Regions from separate parts of the Pectobacterium hainanensis genome, predicted to be linked through region 3. Evidence: predicted binding sites of a transcription regulator. Region 3 holds the regulator's gene; each other region holds the start of a gene.
The links. Region 3 encodes LexA, which represses DNA repair genes until DNA is damaged. Its sites were predicted from a motif close to TNCTGTATGTACATACAGNA; they were not measured.
Positions count from the first base shown of each region.

Region 1: the regulator LexA is predicted to act here: its motif matches at 1,863-1,882, upstream of ACKPVM_RS09560 (arabinose ABC transporter substrate-binding protein).
Region 2: the regulator LexA is predicted to act here: its motif matches at 1,823-1,842, upstream of mutH (DNA mismatch repair endonuclease MutH).
Region 4: the regulator LexA is predicted to act here: its motif matches at 1,470-1,489, upstream of uvrB (excinuclease ABC subunit UvrB).

Region 1 covers NZ_JBJYIN010000007.1:190,243-193,611, forward strand. Annotated here, with positions in the region: gene araG (L-arabinose ABC transporter ATP-binding protein AraG) at 1-565, opposite strand, end outside; gene ACKPVM_RS09560 (arabinose ABC transporter substrate-binding protein) at 676-1,659, opposite strand; gene ACKPVM_RS09565 (ribulokinase) at 2,033-3,369, shown strand, end outside.
Region 2 covers NZ_JBJYIN010000012.1:97,158-100,526, reverse strand. Annotated here, with positions in the region: gene ACKPVM_RS13535 (TerC family protein) at 56-772, opposite strand; gene mutH (DNA mismatch repair endonuclease MutH) at 888-1,583, opposite strand; gene rppH (RNA pyrophosphohydrolase) at 2,282-2,815, shown strand; gene ptsP (phosphoenolpyruvate--protein phosphotransferase) at 2,826-3,369, shown strand, end outside.
Region 3 covers NZ_JBJYIN010000023.1:39,148-42,516, forward strand. Annotated here, with positions in the region: gene ACKPVM_RS18765 (LysR family transcriptional regulator) at 1-510, opposite strand, end outside; gene ACKPVM_RS18770 (pirin family protein) at 621-1,319, shown strand; gene zur (zinc uptake transcriptional repressor Zur) at 1,418-1,927, shown strand; gene lexA (transcriptional repressor LexA) at 2,043-2,651, opposite strand; gene ACKPVM_RS18785 (diacylglycerol kinase) at 2,761-3,126, opposite strand.
Region 4 covers NZ_JBJYIN010000008.1:22,236-25,604, reverse strand. Annotated here, with positions in the region: gene uvrB (excinuclease ABC subunit UvrB) at 1-1,313, opposite strand, end outside; gene bioD (dethiobiotin synthase) at 1,950-2,627, opposite strand; gene bioC (malonyl-ACP O-methyltransferase BioC) at 2,620-3,369, opposite strand, start outside.

The sequences.
Region 1 (3,369 bases), on a different contig from region 3:
ATTCTCTAATTACCCGAAATAATTGCTCTATTTCACGGGCGGAGAGCGAACTGGTGGGCTCATCAAACGCAATAATTTTGGCATTACGAGCCAGTGCTTTGGCTATTTCCACCATTTGCCACTGGCCGATCGACAAGTATTTCAGCGGGGTATCGGGATCAAGATCCAATCCCAGATGCTCAAGTTGCAGTTTTGCCTCATAACGCAGCAGAGAATTATTGACCATGCCATATTTATGCGGTAACTGGCCGAGATAGATATTCTCAGCAATGGTCATTTCCGGTATCAGGTGTAATTCCTGATAAATAATGGCAACCCCGGCATTCAGGGCATCCATCGTGTTATTAAATTGGACTGGCTTATCCTGAATATGAATTTCCCCAGCAGAGGGGGCATAGTTGCCACTCAGGATCTTCAGCAACGTGGATTTCCCTGCCCCATTTTCCCCCATCAATGCATGGATCTGTCCAGTTTGGCAGGCAAAACTAATATCGGAAAGTGCCTTAACACCGGGAAATTCCTTACCAATTCCATGAAACGACAAATAGGGTGACTGTGCTGTCATGTCCGTTTCCTCATGGTTAACCACCGGCTTTACCCCGTGGAGTGTCGATTCCGCCATTTTTTGGCTGGCTGAATATATCCAATAGATAGGACATCCTTGTCCTTTCTGACTTACATCAGACCTTTTTTCTCCAGCTCAACCTTGAAGTTTTCGCGGGTGATCAGCACCACGTCCGTTACTTCGGTGAATTTTTCTGGTTCAACGTTTTTGGTTACCCATTCATTCAGCATCTGGATACTTTTATATCCATGAACATCCGGGCTTGGCAGCAGTGAACCATAGAAGCCGGTCGCCTGACTCTTGGACAATTCACTCACGGCGTCGACACCATTGATACCGATACCAATCACGTTATTCGCTTTGAACCCCTGCCCTTCGGCAGCACGCACGCCACCCAGCACGTTGTTATCGTTAAACGCGACGATCAGCCAGTTTTTTACTTGAGGATGCTGGACCAGCATAGAGTTAGCGGCATCAAATGCGCCGGGGATATCATTGGATTTGGTTGGAACCTGATAAATTTGTTTTTCAGGGAAACCGGCAGCCTTCAGCGCCCCTATCGAACCAGATGTCCGGCGACGGCAGGTATCCAGCTCATCGCAGGTAATCGCCATGACGGCGGTTTCTTCCACCTTCCAGCCACGATTATTCATTTCTTTCCACAGTTCCTGACCCTGACGCTCACCTATTTTGGTCGCCGCCATCATAACCAATGGCACCGTATCCATCGGTTGCCCTTTGGCATTGACAAACTGATCGTCAACCGCGATGACTTTCAAATCATAACTGCGTGCTTTAGCCATAATGGCCGGCCCCAATTTAGGGTCTGGCGTACAGATAACAAAACCTTTCGCCCCGCTGGCCGCTAAACTATCAATCGCATTCAGCGTTTTTTCACCATCAGGTACAGCGATTTTAATGACATCAAAACCGAGATCTTTTCCTGCTTTATCAGCAAACTTCCATTCAGTTTGAAACCAGGGTTCTTCCGGTTGCTTAACCAGAAATCCCAGCTTCAATGTCTCAGCGATAGCTGATTGTGACATAATGGCCGCCAGCCCAATCGTCGCTAGCACCTTAGTGAATTTATGCATGATCTTCTCCGATATGGTTATCTTTGTATACGCCAGCCAGGCTGATGTATCTCATCGTTCTCGGTAAAGCATTTCAGGTCTGGATAAAGGAAAAACACAGACTTAGTATCACACCTTTACTCAGTAGCATTCAGACGCTTTATGTTTTAGCGGGTATTTTCATCAAGAATGGAGAGCGCAATCACATCCCGGAACAACGACAGGTTTGTGCATACATATAGCAAATTTAACCAGTTGTTAACTTTTGACGATCATCACAAAATGACTGCTGGCGACAGAAAAATGCATACTTCCAGCTAACAACTCCTCACATCATCTCTGCCCCCCTGTCTATCGTTACAGCAATGAAATCAGGTTGAACAGGAGCGGAGCAATGAGTACGGGTGCGATTACGATTGGCCTCGATTTTGGCAGTGATTCGGTACGTGCCCTGGCGGTTGATTGCCAGTCCGGGCAAGAATTAGAAACAGAAGTGGTCTATTACCCTCGCTGGCGTGAGGGGAAATATTGTCAGCCTGCCAATAATCAATTCAGGCACCATCCGCTGGATTACATCGAATCGCTGGAACAAGCCATTAAGGTGGTAGTGAGTCGTTTAACGACGGAGCAACGCCAACAGGTTATCGGTATCGGCGTTGATTCCACTGGTTCGACGCCCGCCCCCATTGACGAACAAGGACACGTTCTCGCCCTGCGCCCTGAATTTGCCAATAACCCAAACGCCATGTTCGTTTTATGGAAGGATCACACGGCAATAGAAGAAGCGGAGGCGATCAATACACTGTGTCGCAGCGGGCAATTCCCTGACTACACGCGTTATATTGGTGGCGTTTACTCTTCCGAATGGTTCTGGGCAAAGATCCTGCATGTTTCGCGTGAAGATCAGCAAGTCCGTCAGGCTGCCGTATCGTGGATAGAACTCTGCGATTGGGTGCCAGCCCTACTTTCTGGAACAAACGCACCAGCGCAAATCAAACGCGGTCGCTGTAGTGCCGGGCACAAATCCCTCTGGCACCCAGATTGGGGTGGATTACCCCCCAAAGACTTTTTACACGCTCTCGATCCCTGCCTCACTGAACGCCTGCAATATCCAATGTTTACCGAGACCTGGACCGCCGACCACCCTGTTGGCACGCTGACGCCGGAATGGGCGCAACGGCTTGGTCTGTCTGACACCGTCACCATCGCAGGCGGGGCGTTTGACTGCCATGTCGGCACGGTTGGCGCGGGAGCGCAACCCTATACGTTGGTCAAAGTGATTGGCACTTCAACCTGCGATATTTTGATCGCGGATGAATCCCGCATTGCCGATCGCACCATTGCCGGCATTTGCGGTCAGGTCAATGGCAGTGTGATACCCGGTTATATCGGTTTAGAAGCGGGACAATCCGCTTTTGGCGACATGTATGCCTGGTTTAGCCGTCTATTGAGTTGGTCGCTACAACAGGCCATCAACGATCACCCCGAACTGAAAACAACACTACAGGCCACTGAAGGGAAATTGCTTGAGCGACTCACTCAAACCTGGGCCGACAATCCAACGTGGGATCATTTGCCTGTGGTGCTTGACTGGTTTAACGGACGTAGAACGCCCTTTGCTAATCAGCGCTTAAAAGGCGTGATTGCCGATCTTAATCTCGGCACCGATGCAGCGACACTCTTTGGTGGTTTTATCGCGGCAACCGCGTTCGGTGCTCGCGCCATCATGGA
Region 2 (3,369 bases), on a different contig from region 3:
TTCTTGTGCCCGCCAATGATAGGCAGGCACGAAAGAGGATGTTAACCCGCCGAATTTAATCTGTGGTTTTCGCTTTCTTACCACGTAGCAGGTTGAGTGCTTCAACCGACATAGAGAAGAACATGGCAAAATAGATGTAACCTTTCGGTACATGAATGTCGAAGCTTTCCAGGATCAGCGTAAAACCTACCAGGATCAGGAATGACAGCGCCAACATTTTGACAGACGGATGACGATCAACAAATTCTCCGATGGCGCGGGCAGAGAACATCATGACACCAACCGCGATAACCACCGCAGCCATCATAATAAACAGATGATCGGAAAGCCCTACTGCTGTAATTACAGAATCCAGGCTGAAAATAATATCTAACAGCATGATTTGCACGATAGCGCCGAAGAAAGAGTGTACCTGTGAGACGTGCTCTTCTGAGCTTCCCTCTACGGTTTCATGAATTTCCTTGCTTGATTTCCAGATTAGGAACAATCCTCCGAAAAACAGGATCAGATCGCGCAGTGAAATATCATTGCCCATTACGGTAAATAAAGGATTGGTCAGGCGGACAACCCAGGCGATTGAAGCTAATAGCCCCAAACGCATCAGCATGGCACCCATCAGGCCGATACGGCGTGCTTTATTTTGTTGGGCTTTCGGTAGTTTAGAAACAACCAACGACAGGAAGATAATGTTGTCGATGCCAAGAACAATTTCCAGAATAGTTAGCGTCCCTAGCGCTAACCAGGCATTCGGATCAACAATCCAATCAAACATTATATCAATACACCTTAAACGAAACGTAAACAGTATTATACGCCGCTACATGAGTAGGCAGGCAAGTGAAAGTATGGTCGGCGGTGGCTATTTCTTCCTCTTTTTTCTCTTAATTTCATTGATTATCAAGAGAAAAGTGACGTGCCAGCAGAGGAGCAGTAAAGGTTTTTTTCAGGTAAAACCCGCGTGGTAGCGTCATGATCGGTTGACCAAATTCGCCAATGGCTTCCGTCAGCGCACGGCTATTGGCTGCTTTGGGGCGTAATTGCAGCACTTCTCCATGACGAGCCGTGATGCTTTCGACCTTTCCCAGCACAATTAAGTCCATCAGTTCTTCCCAGTCACCGCGAAGTTGACGTTCTTCTTCTTCACTTGGGCTCCAAATGAGCGGTGTCCCGATCCGACGTTCACCTAACGGAATTGATCGCAAACCCTCAACCGGGATCCACAGCACACGCGCCAGTTTATGCCTGACATGACTGCTTTCCCAGGTAACGCCGCTATTTCCGGTTAAGGGCGCGACACAGACAAACGTTGTTTCCAGTGGGCGACCTTGTTCATCGATAGGGATGGTTTTCAGTTCAATACCGATATCGGGGAAGTCCTGTTCAGGTTTACTGCCTGCGCTGGCTCCCAGAAAACGTTCCAGCAGGATGCCAATCCAGCCTTTATCTCGCTTCAGGTTAGCAGGTAGTGGTAACTGTGCAATACAGGCCAGCTCAGCCAGATTGTATCCTGCAAGCGACTGGGCACGCAGGAGCAATTCCTGTTCATTATGGGGGGGGGCAATAAAAACGGACGGTGAATGCATAGCGTGCCTAACCTGATATTTTCCGCTCAAAAAAAATACAGCGGGTGAGAAACATGAACCTATTGCCCGATCGGCGACCGAGAAAGTTAATAATAGCATGATTCATAGCGTTTTTTTTCATTGCGTAGAAGCAGGTCGAACCGTGTTGTGTAAATTGTGCACGTGTAGAAACCAACAATGAACAGGATCTTACACTAGGTTATCCACAGATTTCTTGGATAACCGGCATGAAGATAGATTACTGGTTCGATTTACAGCCTTGACGTCACGGTTTTTTGCTGTTTTTGCTCATTTATTATCTGATGTTACCATCGCGTCTGTGGATAAAATCGGCATAGCACGATCTTTCACCAGCGTTATGTTGACCATCATTCAATAGCGATTTTTTTCAGTGATATTACTGTGAACAATTGGCTTAATGTAATGAAAAATAATCACTATTTTTTTAAGTGAATAGTGATTTTCTATCTATATAAAATGAGTTTTACTCACTTTTTCATGGGTTCTGCACAAAGATGTCCACAGAAATAGTGAATAAACCGTGATTATCCGTTCACACATGTTTATAACTTTGGTTCAATCTGTGGGTTATCTCTCTTTTATTAGAGTGATAACCGTACCAAGCAGTGGTTTACCGCCTGCCGCGAGTGTGAAACAATCAGGTCATCTTTGCATTTAAAGTTTATCGAGGTAGTCCGGTGATCGATGATGATGGCTACCGCCCGAATGTGGGTATCGTAATTTGTAATCGGCAGGGGCAGGTCTTGTGGGCTCGTCGTTACGGTCAACACTCCTGGCAGTTCCCTCAAGGGGGAATTAATCCCGGTGAGAGCGCCGAGCAGGCGATGTTTCGTGAGCTGTTTGAAGAAGTGGGGTTGAAGAAAAAAGATGTCCGAGTTTTGGCATCTACCCGCAACTGGCTACGCTATAAATTACCGAAACGTTTGGTGCGTTGGGATACTAAACCGGTCTGTATTGGCCAAAAGCAAAAATGGTTCCTGTTACAACTGATGTGTAATGAGTCTGATATCAATATGCAAAGCAGCGGTACACCTGAGTTTGATGGTTGGCGTTGGGTCAGTTATTGGTATCCGGTTCGTCAGGTTGTGTCTTTTAAGCGTGACGTTTACCGTCGTGTGATGAAAGAATTTATCAGCCCGGTGATACAACTTCAGGAGAGTGCGGCGGCGCGGATGGTACCTCCGTCCGGTCCTCGACGAAAAAGAGGGTAATTAAGGCATCATGCTCACGCGCTTGCGAGAAATTGTCGAAAAAGTAGCCGCAACGGCTCGCCTTAATGATGCTCTGGACATTCTGGTCGATGAAACTTGTCAGGCAATGGACACGGAAGTCTGTTCGATTTATCTGGCCGATCACGATCATCAATGCTATTACCTGATGGCGACACGCGGTTTAAAGAAGCCTCGTGGTCGTACCGTCACATTAGCCTTTGGGCAAGGAGTGGTCGGTTTGGTTGGACAGCGTGCCGAGCCGATCAATCTGGCCGATGCCCGCACACACCCCAGTTTTAAATATATCCCTGCGGTAAAAGAGCAACATTTCCGATCTTTCCTCGGCGTTCCTATTATCCATCGTCGTCAGTTGCTAGGCGTGTTGGTCGTTCAACAGCGTGAGCATCGCCAGTTTGACAAAAATGAAGAGTCATTCATGGTTACGCTGGCGACGCAGATGGCCGCGATCCTTTCTCTCTCTCAGATAAAAACGTTGTTTGGTCAGTATCGTCAGACTCGTATCAACGCGTTGGTCGCGGCATCTGGCGTGGCGA
Region 3 (3,369 bases):
CATGGTGTACAGCTTACGCGTATTGATTTCAGAAGAGGCACGAAAATGCATATCCGGCGCAATGACAATATCCGCTCGCCCTTGCTCCAGACGTTCCCAGGCTCCGGCTAACACCTCGGTCAAAATAGACACCTGGGTATTCGCTTTTAAAGACAACTTATCGAGCAGTGGGAATAGGCGCTGACTGGGAATCAATGCTTCTGTCACAATCGTTAGGTGAGTTTCCCAACCACGCGCCAGCGCTTCTGCATCCGTAGTGAGCTTATCCGCGGCTTCAAGCAAAATACGCCCGCGCTCAAGTAGCATCCGGCCAACATTCGTAAATTTCGTTCGATGCCCAGAGCGATCAAATAAGACAACATCTAACTCTTCTTCCAACTTTTGCATGGTATAGCTGAGAGCAGAGGGCACTCGCCCTAACTCATCTGCCGCAGCGGCAAAACTTCCCCGACGATCAATTGCGTCCATAACGCGTAAGGCTTCCAGCGTCAGTGCTCGTTCTTTAGCCATTTTCGTACTCATTCAGGAATTTTGAATATGCCCACCAGATTAACTAGCTAACAATCCAGCGTCCACACAATTACTATTTGTTTAAGAAATAAATACTCAGGGCCATTACCATGATCATCAAAAGAGCAGCGGAACAATGCGGTCAAGCTGACTATGGCTGGTTGCAGGCACGCTATACGTTCTCATTCGGCCACTATTTTGACCCACAGCTGCTTGGTTACGCATCGTTACGAGTGCTCAATCAGGAAGTCCTGACGCCCGGAGCATCGTTCCAGCCGCGTACCTACCCCAGCGTGGATATTTTAAACATCATTCTCCAGGGCGAGGCCGAGTACCGCGATAGTAATGGCCATCATGTCCACGCCAAAGAAGGGGAAGTGCTGCTATTCGCAACGCAACCGAATGTCAGCTATAGCGAACATAACACCAGCAACTGTAAACCACTCACTCGAATGCAACTGTGGCTGGATGCGTGCCCAACGCGGGAAAACAGCTCGCTACAACGACTCACGCTCAATAAAACAGGCCATCACTTATTAGCCTCACCAGAAGGTGATCAAGGTAGTTTACAACTCCGTCAGCAAGTGTGGATCCATCATTTAGAATTGCAAGAAAATGAGCAAAAAACCATTAAGCTACAAGGCAATCAGGCCTATCTACAATCGATTAATGGTTCAATGAGCCTCTACGAATCATCGGGCCGTCAGGCGCTATGCTGTGGCGATGGAGCCTTTATCCAACAGGAAACGGTACTAAATTTAAAGGCAGAAACCGCATTACAAGCCTTGCTTATCGATTTGGTTGCCTGATATCGAGGATTTATCCAATCCGCCTCACTATCTCGGCGTTTTTCTTCAGCCATGATAAGATATGAGCTTGTTCCTCTATCCGTCAGGGTGATATGACAATGCATTCAACCACTCAGGACAACCTGCTTGCCCAGGCTGAACAGATTTGTCAGCAGCGCGGTGTTCGTCTGACGCCACAACGACTGGAAGTGTTACGCTTAATGGCGGAGCAGACTGGTGCTATCAGTGCCTATGATCTGCTCGATCTTCTGCGGATATCAGAACCTCAGGCCAAACCACCGACGGTCTATCGTGCCCTTGATTTTTTGCTGGAACAGGGATTTATTCATCGTGTTGAGTCAAACAACAGCTATGTACTTTGTCACCATATTGAAGATCATAGCCATACCTCTGCTCTCTTCATTTGCGATCGGTGTGGTCAGGTAGCCGAACGTCAAACCGAAGGTGTAGAGGAAAATCTGCGTGATTTAGCGCAACAAGCTGGCTTTACTTTACGCCACAGCGTTATTGAAGCTCATGGTCTTTGCGAAGGTTGCCAGGAAGTGGCGGCATGCAAACAGACAGATCAGTGCGATCACGACCATAGTATTCCAATCAAGAAACGCTAGCCCTGCAAGGCTATCGGGCACATTGACATGTGCCCATAAAACGTCAAAAAATGCCTCGAATCAAAACGCGCAAATACTAAAACAACCCGTTCTAGCGCGTCTCACAGCAGAAAAATCAGCTCCAGTCACCGTTACGAATAACGCCGACAGCCAAACCTTCAATCGAAAAACTCTGTTCACGTAGATCTACCACGATGGGAGAAAACGCGTCATTCTCAGCCAGCAAATGCACCACACTGCCCTGTTTTTTCAGGCGTTTTACCGTGACTTCATCTTCGATACGAGCGACGACGACCTGTCCATTATGAACATCCTGCGTCTTATGTACGGCAAGTAAATCACCATCCATAATGCCGATATCTTTCATCGACATCCCATTCACACGTAGCAAAAAATCCGCTCTGGGCTTGAACATCGAGGGATCAACCTGATAGTGACATTCTATATGCTGTTGCGCTAAGAGCGGCTCACCAGCCGCAACACGACCAATCAACGGAATACCGGTTTCGTCCTCCATCAGTAAGCGGATACCGCGAGAGGCGCCAGAGACAATTTCAATCACACCTTTACGCGCTAATGCTTTTAAATGCTCTTCAGCGGCATTCGGTGAACGAAATCCTAGCTGTTGGGCAATTTCCGCACGCGTAGGCGGCATACCGGTCTGCGCAATATGATCGCGGATCAGGTCATAGACCTGCTGCTGTCTGGCTGTTAGTACTTTCATTCCGCCCCCTGGTTGTTTATACAGTCTTTCTGTGAGTATATACAGGTCATGCTCGCTTGGGAACCAGGAGATGGGTAAACCTCAGTTTTTTATTAGTTTCTGCAAACCTTCACGCAAAATTCTGCCAGATAATGCTGATCCAGACGACAGCCGCCAATAAAATGGCCACAAATACCGCCGCAGAACCGATATCTTTTGCCCGACCAGATAACTCATGGTGCTCCATACCGATGCGATCGACGACCGCTTCAATCGCACTATTTGCTAGCTCAAACAGCATGATTAACACAACTGAGCCAATAAGCAGCAGTTTCTCAACCAGAGAGACGGGCAGCAGGCAGGCGGCAACGACGCCAACGATCGTCAGTACCGTTTCCTGACGAAAAGCGGCTTCATGTTGCCACGCTTGCTGAAGCCCCTTAAGAGAATAACCGGTCGCCTTGATAATCCGGGTCATCCCCGTTGCTTTATTCATTCATCCTCCAATTGCTAAAAATAGTATAGATACCTGATCGGCTTCGGGTTGCCAGGCAAAACATTGTCATTTTGAACGCCTCGGAATGTTGGCCCAGGACATACAGCCAACACACTCAAAACCGGAAAGATAACGAGTATAAGAGATCGCTCGCATTTTAACGCTTAACCGTTGTCTCATCACCACAGATCTCCAGCGTAGTTTCTGGTATCCTTGCGGCGCATTGCTAACAAGAGGCTTTAA
Region 4 (3,369 bases), on a different contig from region 3:
TCAGACAATAAATCATCGACCTGTGTAGCAACCGGGCGAACTTCAAGTATCGGGTCCAGCAGGCCAGTCGGACGCACAACCTGATCGATCACCTCACTACCCGATTTCTCCAATTCATAGTTTCCTGGCGTTGCAGAAACGTAAATCGTCTGCGGAGCCAGTGCCTCAAACTCTTCGAATTTCATTGGCCGGTTATCCAGCGCCGACGGTAGCCGGAAACCATATTCAACCAGCGTTTCTTTACGCGCCCGATCGCCACGATACATTCCGCCAATTTGCGGTATGGTCACGTGTGATTCATCCACGACCAGCAACCCGTCGGCAGGCAGATAATCAAACAAGGTCGGCGGAGGCTCGCCGGGCCCGCGACCAGACAGAAAACGTGAATAGTTTTCAATACCGGAGCAATAGCCCAGTTCGTTCATCATCTCCAGATCAAACTGCGTGCGCTGACTCAGTCGCTGCTCTTCCACCAGCTTATCGTTCGCCAACAACACCTTTCTACGCTCGGCCAGCTCAACCTTAATATCTTCCATTGCCTGCAAAATACGCTCTCGCGGCGTCACGTAGTGCGTTTTCGGGTAAATGGTATAGCGCGGCATCGTCTGAACAACATGCCCCGTCAGCGGATCAAATAACGATAGCCGTTCGACTTCCTCATCGAACAATTCGACACGCAACGCGATATCATCCGATTCGGCGGGGAATATATCGATCACCTCCCCACGCACGCGAAACGTACCGCGCTGAAATACCTGATCATTGCGCGTATATTGCAGCTCAGCCAACCGCCGCAAGATCGCGCGTTGGTCAATCAACATACCTTGTGTCAGGTGCAGCATCATTTTCAAATAAAGATCGGGATCGCCCAAACCGTAAATAGCGGAAACCGAAGCGACCACCACCACATCTTTTCGCTCCAACAGTGCTTTGGTCGCAGAAAGGCGCATCTGTTCAATATGTTCGTTCACTGACGCATCTTTCTCGATAAACGTATCGGAACTGGGAACATACGCCTCTGGCTGGTAGTAATCGTAATACGAGACAAAGTATTCCACCGCGTTATCCGGGAAAAAGGCCTTCATCTCACCGTAAAGCTGTGCCGCCAGCGTCTTGTTCGGCGCCAGAATCATGGTTGGACGATTTAAATCAGCAATAACATTGGCGATAGTGAACGTTTTACCGGACCCCGTCACGCCAAGCAGCGTCTGATGCGCTAACCCATCCTCCAGCCCCTCTTCCAGGCGACGGATGGCCTCGGGTTGATCGCCCGCGGGTTTAAAATCGGACTTCAGTTTAAAGACTTTACTCATAGTTAACTACGCTACTCATCATGCCTGGTTGCCCATGGCAAGCGGATGGGACGGTTTGAACAGAATCAGCCTGTATTTTACAATCTATGGGATAGGGTGATGTCTTTCCACGCTGATTATTATGGGAACCTAACGTGGATTTTACCACCCACATAATACTGGATATAAAAACAGCATCAAGGAAATTATTCCGCTATTGGATAATGATTAAGCAAAGCAATTGGCTAGCACATTCATCGCCGTTCTGCCAGAAGATATCATCCCTATTTATCCCCAATTTCACCTTTTTTTTAACGTGTGGGCGTTACTTATGTTGCTAATTCATGCAGCTCGACATTAGGCATAAAAAAGAAACTTGATTTTAATTAACATTATGATTTTGAATAAATTATCTAAAAAGCGGAGAATAGCGTCAACCTGCCGTCAACCCGCGCCCGCTCTCGTCTGACGTGATTTTTCTATCTCTAATGCACACAGTTATCCACAGAAATGGTGGATAACTCCCACAACCCCGCATCCCCCCTGAGTTGTAGAAATACCCGCTTTATCCTATATCGCCATGAATATGGATTTTTTTCCCACTCTTTGTGCGATTTATCTTATAAGTATTAGATTGAAAAATACTAAAAACAATCATTAGCCCAAACGAGACAAATCAATATACTGCCCCAAATTATGCCGCTGCGGCGCACCCAAATGGGGAATTTCGCCCAACATTGGCGCAGAGAGATGATGCTGTAGATAGTTTAGGTATTCCTGATGTCGTTTTCCCGGTCGGATAATATCGTTCGCGATCCAACCGGCCAGCCGCAATCCTGAATGTGCAATCACATTGGCAGTCAGTAACGCATGATTTATGCAACCTAATTTGATCCCCACCACCAGAATAACCGGCAGTTGTTCCTGATTGACCCAATCGGCAAACGTTTCTTGCTCCGACAGCGGCGTAAACCATCCCCCTGCCCCTTCCACCAACACCCAATCCGCTCGCGTTTCCAACGCGCGAAGCCCAGAAGATAGCTCAGACAAATGAATTGGCCGCCGTTCTTCTCTACTGACAATGTGCGGTGACGTTGGCTCCACAAATGCCATCGGATTCACTGCCTGATAATCAAGCGAGACACTGCTGTTAGCCTGAAGGGCCAGCGCATCGCTATTACGAACGCCCTCTGGCGTGAGCTCGCTACCAGATGCCACAGGTTTATAGCCAACCGTACGATATCCGGCATGATTTGCCGCCTGCAACAACGCGCAACTGGCTATCGTTTTGCCGACCTCGGTATCGGTACCGGTGACGAACCAGCGCTTAATCACGATAAATCACTCCATAAATTAATTGATAGGTAAGTGGGTACCCTTCGGAATGGTATGGGTAAAGCGTTGATAAACGGTTCAGCCGGGTGCGACTCAACAACCCAGGGGTTCGCCCCTGATGCAACCAGGTCGCGCCAATGCCTTTCAACGACTTCATCAACTCGAATACACTTGGGAAATAGCAGGTGACATGCTCACGGTGAAGTTGATAGCGATATGGCTGACACGCCGCCTCTATTACATCAGGCGTGAGGAAAGAGTTGACCCGATGCGTGCCATCCAACTGCAACCAGGCTTGTGACAGTTCTTTCAACGATCCCGCCGCTAGCGTAGAAAAAGCGATAACGCCGTTTGAACGCGTAACGCGATACAGCTCGGCCAACGCCTGGGGCAAATCATCACACCACTGCACCGCTAAATTGCTGTAGCTCATATCTACACAACCCGTTTCCAACGGCAGGCTCTCGATATCGCCTTGCACATAATGTTCGGCGACCTGTTGCTCATTGGCATACGCTAACATCGCCGGAGAAAGATCCAGCGCCGTTACCTGTTTTCCCTGCTGCTGCCAATAGCGACTGAAGTACCCCGTCCCGCAACCGGCATCAAGCACCTGTTTCCCCGTCTGTGGTGGGATAAAATCGAGCAAGCGTTTACCTGTGGTACGTTGTAATTCAGCAAAACGATCGTAACCCGTAGCCGCCCGGCCAAACGCTCGTGCAATCGCCTGCTTGTGATCTTG